4 regions of the Ferrimonas pelagia genome follow, and region 2 is predicted to be linked to each of the others. Evidence: predicted binding sites of a transcription regulator. Region 2 holds the regulator's gene; each other region holds the start of a gene.
The links. Region 2 encodes sigma-54, which starts transcription at its own class of promoters, with help from an activator protein. Its sites were predicted from a motif close to GTTGGCACGNNNNTNGNNT; they were not measured.

Region 1 (2,200 bases), on a different contig from region 2:
CGATCCAGCGGTCGATCAGGGCTTTGGGAAACAGCCACTTGCCGGTGATCTTGGTGCCCGGCAGCTGGCGCTCGTTAGCCATGGCGTAGACCTTTTTCTCGTTCAGATCCAAATAGTCAGCGACCTGCTTGGCGTTGAGAAATAGGCTTTCCGTGTGGTCATTCATGACTGCTCTCCATCGAATAGTACGGTCTCAGCGCCGTGGTAAATCAAAAAGTGTCGGCCTTTGGCCCGGTTGATCATGGTGATCCCCAATTGTTGCGCCAGGCTCAGCCCCATCTCGGTGATCCCGGATCGCGACAGCAGTACCGGCACGCCCATCTTGCCGATCTTGATCACCATCTCCGAGGTCAAGCGGCCGGTGGTGTAGAAGATCTTGTCGCCGCCATCGAGTCCCTCTAGCCACATCTCGCCGGCCAGGGTATCGACCGCGTTATGACGGCCGACGTCCTCAACAAAGCTGAGGATCTTATCGCCATGACAGATGGCGCAGCCGTGAACGGCCCCGGCGTTTTTGTAGGTGTCGTTATATTGGTTGAGGTTCTTGAGCAGGGCATAGATCCCGCTTTGGCTAAGGCTTGGGGTGGGTAAGGCGATGTCGTCCAGCCCGGCGGTGAAGCTGCCGAACACCGTGCCCTGGCCACAGCCGCTGGTGACGGTTTTCTCCTCCAGCTTCTTGCTGACGTGCGCGGTGTCCTCACGGGTGATCACTGCAGCCGAGTTGACCTCCCAATCGACGATGACCGACTCCACTTGATCGATATCGGTAATGAAGCCCTGATTCTTCAGATAGCCTAACGCCAACGCTTCTGGGCGTGCACCTAGGGTCATCAGGGTCACGATGGGCTGCCAATTCAGATAGAGGGTCAATGGGCGCTCACAGGCGATCATCTTGTCCTGCAGTTGGCCGGTTTCGTCGACGGCAGTCACCGCCAGCGTCAGCGGCGCTTCGGCGTGGGTTCGGGATAAACGGGGGCGATGCGCGGCTTTGGTCATAATCGATTCAATAGGGTTGTGGCGATGAGATACTTTAACAATGCAATTCTCATTCCACTGAGGGACTCGACGGTAACGAGACCGGGATCACCCTCTGGGGGAGCCGGTGTCCCAAGCTGTCCAGGGGGGCAAGGACAAAATGTCCCTTTTGGACAGAAATTCGTGATCGTGATCCAGCTGCGGGGCTTGTTCTAAGTTGGAACGGAAATTGCGTATATGCTTATCACTAGTCCACCCACGTTTAAGCGCAGGTAACGATGCAACGTAGCGAATCCCTTTGGCCGCTGTATGTCACGCTCAAGTCCACCGAGGTTCAAGTCGGTCGCTGGAGTCAAACACGATGGGAGATCGACGCCCTCCTGCCCGCCAGCGGTGAGAAGCCGGAAGGGGCCCATGCGGTGATGATGGAGCTGTTTCTGGATGAACGAGCAAACTACCGACTCAATCTGGATCTGGACACCCCGAAGCTGTTCGTGATCTGTGATGACAAGGGCGACGGCGTGCCGGTACCGATGGCGGTGACCGCCAACCAGAATGTCGCTGCTGGCGCGCTGGAGGGGGATACGCCGGTGTTGACTTGCCCGATCCCAGAGGCGATCGGTTGTTGGTTGGAATCCTTTTTAACCCGTCATGGTGAGCAGCCGATCAATGCCCATCGTCGCAAGCACATTAACGTACGGGGCGAGCTGAAGTCCAAGCGGGGCCAGGCATGAGTGGATTATTGAGTCGCTGGCGTCAACGCCGGGAGGCGGTTGCCCAGGAAGCGGAAGAGCAAGCCAAGTCCGTCGAGGCGGACGTTGAGGCCGTTGTCGAGCCGACCGCCTCTGCTGGCGCGCCAGATGAAGCGGTCGCCGCCGAGCCAGCGGAGGCGGGCGATGACGCGCAGTCCTTGCCCGATCCGAATGAGATCGAAGAGGGTGGCAGCTTTGCCCAGTTCCTGAAACCGGACGTCGATCCCGCCAAGCGCAAAGAGGCGTTGCGGGCACTGTGGAAGCAGCCGCACTACAACGTGCGTGATGGCCTATGTGATTACGATCTGGATTACCGCGCTCAGCCCAAGCTCAGCGCCAAGGTGGCCGCCGAATTGGCCGATAAGGTGTTCCGCCATGCGGTGAAGGAGGTGGAGGAGACGCTCGATACCGCCGTCGCAGCCACGGACAAAAAGTCACCAGTGGAGGGGGAGATTGCCGGCGAAGACGGACAA
Region 2 (2,200 bases):
AATGGGTTGAGCGCACTTGAGCAGCACGGCGATCGGGTGTTTGATGCGGCCCAGCCGTCCGTGCGGCAGGGCGATCCCTTTGCCTATGCCGGTGCTGCCCATTTTTTCCCTGGCCATTAGGCTTTCGAACAGCTCGTGTTGAGGCAGCTCTGGGCACTGGCTGGCAGCCAATTCGCTGATCATCTCCAGCGCCCGCTTTTTGCTGAGGCCGGGCGCAACACAGCGGGTACGCTCCGGCGAGAGTATTGTTGTTATCTCCATCAGTGCCTGGAAATTTTCTCTTTATGTTTAATTACTTGTCGGTCTAGCTTGTCCACGAGACCGTCGATGGCGGCGTACATGTTCTCATGTTCATGGGTGGCAAACACCTCCCCCCCATTCAGATGCAGCTTCGCTTCGGCGATCTGCTGCAATTTTTGTACATTGAGGATCACATGTACATTGTTAATGTGGTCGAAATGGCGTTCCAATCGCTCAAATTTTTCATGCACATAGTCTCTTAAGGCTTCGGTAACGTCGACGTGGTGCCCGGTAAGATTGATCTGCATAAGGTGACCTCCATTGCGCGTTAAAGGGTTTTGCGCTGGTTCGAGGGGGGGATGGAGAGGGCTTCCCGGTATTTGGCGATGGTACGCCGTGCAACCTGAATGCCCTGCTCCGCGAGAAGCTGTGCCATCTTACTGTCGCTGAGCGGCTTCTTGGGGCTCTCAGCGGCCACCAGTTTTTTGATCAGCGCGCGGATCGCGGTCGAGGAGCACTCGCCGCCGCCGTCGGTACTGACGTGACTGGAGAAAAAATACTTTAGCTCAAAGATCCCACGTGGGGTATGCATGTACTTCTGGGTGGTGACGCGGGAGATGGTGGACTCGTGCATGTCTACCGCTTCGGCGACGTCGTTGAGTACCATAGGTTTCATGGCCTCATCGCCGTATTCGAGGAAGCCTTGTTGATACTGAACGATGCAATTGGCCACTTTCATTAAGGTGTCGTTTCGGCTCTCTAGGCTCTTAATAAACCATTTTGCGTCCTGCAGATGGCCGCGCACAAACTGGCTATCGCCATTGTTGCGCGCCCCGCGACTGAGGGCGGCGTATTGCTCATTGATGCGCAGCTTTGGCATCGCATCGGGATTGAGCTCCACGACCCAGCGCCCCTGTTTCTTGCTGACCGAGACGTCTGGTATCACATATTGGCTCTCGCTGGCGGCGATGCTGCTGCCGGGGCGGGGAGTGAGTGATTGGATTAAGGCCATGGCATCTCGTAACTCATCTTCTTTGAGTCTAGTGCGCCGCAGCAAGGTACGAAAGTCGCGGTTGGCCAATAGATCCATATGTTGCTGTAACAGGATAATGGCTTCTGCCTTCCATGGGGTCTCTGCGGGTAACTGGGCCAGCTGGATCTGCAGGCATTCGGCCAGATCGCGGGAGGCGCAGCCAACGGGATCAAACTGTTGTACCCGCTTGAGGACGGCGATCACTTCGTCCAGCTCGATCTCGTCGGCGCCCTGGGCTTCCAGGATCTCCTCGGCACTGACGGTGAGGTACCCGTGCTCGTCGATGGCATCGATGATGGTGGTGGCGATGGCCCGATCGGTGTCGGTCATCGGCGTCAATTCCATCTGCCAGATCAGGTGGCTTTGCAGATCCATGCTGGTTTCGCCTTGATACTGGCTGTCGTCGTCCCGTATCGCGCTGGCCATTGGGGCAGGGGCGGCGCTATAGACGTCGTCCCAGGTGCTGTCGAGTGGCAGATCGTCGGACATATCGGTTTGAGACAGGGCCTCGGGTGTCTCGATGGCGGCTTGCTCGGTGGGTTCAAAGCCCTCGTCCGAGCTCGTCTCGCTGCTTGTGTTGTTGTCGCTGGCCGTGCCATCGGTGTTGTTGTCGTTGTTCTCAGTCTGTTGTTCAAACTCGTCGCTGCTTTCCAGCAAAGGATTGGATTCCAGCGCCTCTTGGATCTCCTGCTGGAGATCTAAGGTGGACAATTGCAGCAGGCGGATCGCCTGTTGCAGTTGCGGCGTCATGGTTAACTGCTGACCCAGCTTTAGTTGCAGGGAGGTCTTCATTGGTACCCGATCCTTGTTGTGTGTCTCTGGCGTCCCTGTATTGGGGCGGTAGGGAGCAACACTAGAGTTTGAACTGATCGCCCAGATAGACGGAGCGAACCAGTTTGTCGTTGAGCACTTCTTCTGGTGCGCCCT
Region 3 (2,200 bases), on a different contig from region 2:
GTGACGGCCGGCCTCCCGCTGCGTGGTCACCACGGATCGCAATAAGGCCTCACCAAAACCCCGACGCTGATAGCCTGGCGAAACCGCCACAAACTGCAGCAGATCGGTGTGTTCATCCGCCAATTGCGCCATGATCTCCTGCTCTCGCGCCATCCATTGACGCGCACCATGCCAGCCTGTTCCCAGTGCCATTTTCAATCGCCAGTTCCAAAACCGAGCCTGCCCGAGAGGATAGTGACCGTCCGACAAGCACGCCACGGCGATCAGCGCCCCATCCAGCTCCAGCCCTATAAACCCCTGCTGTCGCTGCCACAACTCTTGCAGCTCCTCTCGGATCGCCGCCCGCAACCGTTGCTCATACTCCTGTGCGGGAAACACGGCCCGGAAGAAGGGATCATCTTTATAGGCGTTCAATAAGATTGAAGCAGCGATACGTAGCTCTTCGGCCGCCAGGTGGCGGATCAGCGGTGTCGCCTCGGTCTCCGTTGCCATCATAAAATTCCCTTTGTCAGCTTGACCTCACCCAACATCGGTCAAAACTTAAGCTAAATGCAAGCACACTGAGCAAATGAATGATGGATACCACTCCGAAAGATATGACCCACCTGTTTGCACAACTGGGCCTGCCGTGTGAGCCGGAAGCCATAACGCATTTTTTCGCTAGCCACAGACTCGGCGCTGGCCAAAAGCTGGAGGACGCGCCGTTCTGGCGTGGTGCACAGCGCGCTTTCATCATGGAGGAGATGCGTCAAGACAGCGAATGGAGTGAAACCATCGAGAGCCTCGACGCCGGATTACGTAAGTAGAGGGAAATTAGAATGTGATGGCCTGACGGTACGCGGTGTCGCCCCAACCCACCACTTCACCGGCGTGGAATACCACAGGGGTGCACTCGTCTTTGCTGGTAGACCCATCCCCTTTTTGCCGATGCGTTCGGTAGAACAACACCTGTACCGAGTGATCGTCACGCTGATAGACTTCGTTAAAGTCGGCGGTCCCCATGATGCGCCGTACCTCCTCGACCCCCATACCTAACGCGATCTGCTCCAGATTCTTGCGATTTATCTCTTGTTTCTTTTGCCAGGACGAGTGACTCCCCTTGTCCCAATCCCCCCCGCCGCCAACGGATACCACACATCCAGTCAATGCGGTGCTTGCTGCGAACACTAGGGTGGCCAGTACTAAACGATTTTTCATGGATAACTTCCTGTCTCTGCTGTGTTTTCGATATGTACTAAACAAACAGCGTGCCACAAATTATTTTATTTCTAATTCAGCAACTTAGCCTCAAGGGTTGGCGGAGTGTTGGTAAATAGGGCAAACTCTTAGTCAAATTCACCAACCCAGAGAGCCGATGGATACCGCGATCCGCCGAGCACTAACCCAGATGATGGCCCAGGGGATTGAACCCAGCCTTGCCCTGCTGAAAAAGCACACCGGCCATCAATATCCCCTCCCCGTGATGATCCAGGCATTGCGCAGTTGGAAGGCCCAACCCCAACCCCTCGACGAAACGCCGCCTCCGGCAGCGACCAGCCCAACCTCCACCGATCCACTCAGTCTGGCTGCGGTTCAGCAGCAGCTGGAAGCGCTGCAACAACAGGTGACGCAACTGCAAGAGGAAGTGGACCGCCTTAAACGCCGCGATAGTTGACGCAAACAGCGAGATTGGCGAGGGACATCCCGCTCGTTATACTGTCGCCCCTTTTTAGCGCTAGCCGGATCCTCTATGTACCTAATCGAAATTCGATTTGAATGCTTTGCCGACACCACACTGACCGCCGTGGAGCAGGCCATTAACGGCCTGATGGAAGCCTGGCGTCACAATGGTCAGGTACTGGGCCGGGAATTTCCCTTGGTGCAAAACGAGGCCGAGTTTCGCATGCGGCTCATGTGTCCGGGCGAGGACAGCCTGCACACCCGCCACAACTCTCCCTGGGTCACACAAGCGCTCGCTCAGCTGACCGATGCCAAGCTGCTGCAGCCGCGCCCCAAGATGTTGGGGCGCGATATCAATGCCGATCATTGCGCCTCTGAGCCGCCAGCCAACTGGCAGGTGGTGTACACCACCTATATCCACAGCTGCTCGCCGATCCGTGACGGTGACAGCCTGATGCCAGTGCCACTGTACTTACTGCCTGCGACCTTTAATGGCGATCACAAAGCGTTGGTGAAATGGCAGACCGAATGGCAAGCCTGT
Region 4 (2,200 bases), on a different contig from region 2:
TGTTCGTGAAGTTCCCATGGGATAACGGCACCCAAACCGAAGATATGGAAGCGTATTACGATGCGATCCAGTTTGCGGATTGGACCCATGCGGTGTCGAAGGCGAAGATGCTCAAGGCGCAACACCCAGGCTTTGAAACCACGCTGACCGGCCCTCACGGCCGCAATGATGTGTCCTGTACCGACTGTCATATGCCGCGGGTCACCAATGAAGAGGGTAAGAAATTCACCGATCACAACGTCGGTAATCCTTTCGACCGGTTCGAGTTCACCTGTGCGCGTTGCCACGATCAGGGCAAAGATGAGCTGGAATCCGTGGTGGCCAACTACAAAGAGATGGTGAACGAGGCCAAACTCAAAGCCGAGAAGCAATTGGTGCATGCCCACTTTGAAGCGAAAGCCGCTTGGGATGCGGGTGCGACCGAAGCGCAGATGGCTGACGCTTTATTGGCTATCCGTCACGCTCAATGGCGCTGGGATATGGCCATTGCGTCCCACGGGATCCACGCGCACAACCCAGCTGAAGCCTTACGTTTGTTGGCCTCCTCCCTGGAGCGTAGCGCCGATGCCCGCGCCAGTCTGGCCCGTGTGTTGGCAACCAACGGGATGACCGATGTGGTGGCCATTCCGGATATCTCCACCAAGGCCGCCGCACAAGCTGCGCTGGGGATGGACATGAAAGGCATGGAAGCCGACAAGGCCTCTTTCTTGGAAGGTCCGGCGTCCAAGTGGGATGCGGAGTACGACAAGAAGTACGGCGGGGATAAGCAATAACGGCACCACACGATCGCTGACAGCGATAACGAAGAGTTGGATCAAAGGGGAGAGCGAAAGCTCTCCCCTTTTCTGTGGAGTGTCGTTGGGCTGGCAGCGCCGCCCGTGGAGTCATGTTTGGGAGTTATGTGTGGGAGCTGTGACTGGCAAGCCCGGGGTCATGATGCACGCGTTAAGGCATGGCAGGTGTCCCGATCGCTGTCACCCGAGCGCACTCGCACCGTTCTGGTGCATCCTGCTGAGCAACTGACTCAATTGTGTGCAATGGCTGACAGGTCTCGTCAGTCACTGGTTGTAATATGTTGAAAAATATAGGCTTTAAATGTTGGCACGACAGTTGATATAGCTATGGCACGAACAAGCGCAGCGTTTTAATTAGGAGAATTGGGATGAAACTGGTCAGCGCGATAATTAAGCCTTTTAAGTTGGATGACGTTCGGGAAGCCGTCGCCGAGCTGGGCGTGGATGGGTTAACCGTCACCGAGGTTAAGGGATTCGGTCGTCAAAAGGGGCACACCGAACTGTATCGCGGTGCCGAGTATCAGGTCGATTTTCTGCCGAAAGTGAAGTTGGAGATCGCAACGCAAACGGAAAACGTGGAGCGGCTGATCGAGGTGATCGTCCAGGCGGCGGGCACCGGCAAGATCGGCGACGGTAAGATCTTCGTGACCGATCTGGACCGAGTGGTTCGGATCCGTACCGGTGAAATGGACGCAGAAGCGATTTAAGGGAGCAGTATGATGGAAGAATTAGCGAGCTTGGGTGCGACGGTCACCGAACTGCGTTTTGCACTGGATACATTTTACTTTTTGATCTCCGGGGCCTTGGTGATGTGGATGGCCGCAGGGTTTGCCATGTTGGAGGCCGGCTTGGTTCGGTCCAAAAACACCACGGAGATCTTGACCAAAAACATGTGTTTGTATGCGATTGCCTGCGCCATGTACCTGCTAGTGGGTTACCACATCATGTACGTGGATAACGTCGAAGGCGGATGGCTGCCGAGCTTCGGGGGCTTGATAGGCACCCAGGCGGCGGATGCCGATCATGCCTTGGAATCGGATTTCTTCTTCCAAGTGGTGTTTGTGGCAACGGCGATGTCGATTGTCTCCGGCGCCGTCGCGGAACGCATGAAGCTTTGGGCATTCCTGGCCTTTGCTGTAGTACTGACCGGCTTTATCTATCCGGTTGAGGGATATTGGACCTGGGGGGGTGGCTTTGTCTCTGAAACACTTGGATTTGTGGACTTTGCCGGCTCAGGCATTGTGCACATGGCCGGGGCAGCTGCAGCGATCGCCGGGGTGCTTCTTCTTGGAGCGCGTAAAGGAAAATACAACAAAGATGGCAGCGTGAATCCTATCCCGGGTTCCAATATGCCACTGGCGACCTTGGGCACCTTTATCCTGTGGTTGGGTTGGTTTGGCTTTAAC

Region 1: ABEA08_RS13415 (formate dehydrogenase accessory sulfurtransferase FdhD) is a predicted target of sigma-54. The motif match lies at 1,037-1,055, and genes of this name have one in related genera.
Region 3: ABEA08_RS05070 (DUF3192 domain-containing protein) is a predicted target of sigma-54. The motif match lies at 1,237-1,255, and genes of this name have one in related genera.
Region 4: ABEA08_RS09355 (P-II family nitrogen regulator) is a predicted target of sigma-54. The motif match lies at 1,098-1,116, and genes of this name have one in related genera.

What each region holds. Positions count from the first base shown of each region.
Region 1 is NZ_BAABJZ010000086.1:8,321-10,520, reverse strand. Features, by position in the region: gene ABEA08_RS13420 (substrate-binding domain-containing protein) at 1-166, opposite strand, end outside; gene ABEA08_RS13415 (formate dehydrogenase accessory sulfurtransferase FdhD) at 163-996, opposite strand; gene ABEA08_RS13410 (DUF3305 domain-containing protein) at 1,254-1,709, shown strand; gene ABEA08_RS13405 (DUF3306 domain-containing protein) at 1,706-2,200, shown strand, end outside.
Region 2 is NZ_BAABJZ010000105.1:19,386-21,585, reverse strand. Features, by position in the region: gene ptsN (PTS IIA-like nitrogen regulatory protein PtsN) at 1-261, opposite strand, end outside; gene hpf (ribosome hibernation promoting factor) at 261-548, opposite strand; gene ABEA08_RS20240 (RNA polymerase factor sigma-54) at 569-2,065, opposite strand; gene lptB (LPS export ABC transporter ATP-binding protein) at 2,127-2,200, opposite strand, start outside.
Region 3 is NZ_BAABJZ010000012.1:71,789-73,988, reverse strand. Features, by position in the region: gene ABEA08_RS05080 (GNAT family N-acetyltransferase) at 1-492, opposite strand, end outside; gene ABEA08_RS05075 (DUF2789 family protein) at 573-806, shown strand; gene ABEA08_RS05070 (DUF3192 domain-containing protein) at 814-1,197, opposite strand; gene ABEA08_RS05065 (hypothetical protein) at 1,355-1,654, shown strand; gene ABEA08_RS05060 (Zn-ribbon-containing protein) at 1,730-2,200, shown strand, end outside.
Region 4 is NZ_BAABJZ010000024.1:128,586-130,785, forward strand. Features, by position in the region: gene nrfA (ammonia-forming cytochrome c nitrite reductase) at 1-773, shown strand, start outside; gene ABEA08_RS09355 (P-II family nitrogen regulator) at 1,163-1,501, shown strand; gene ABEA08_RS09360 (ammonium transporter) at 1,514-2,200, shown strand, end outside.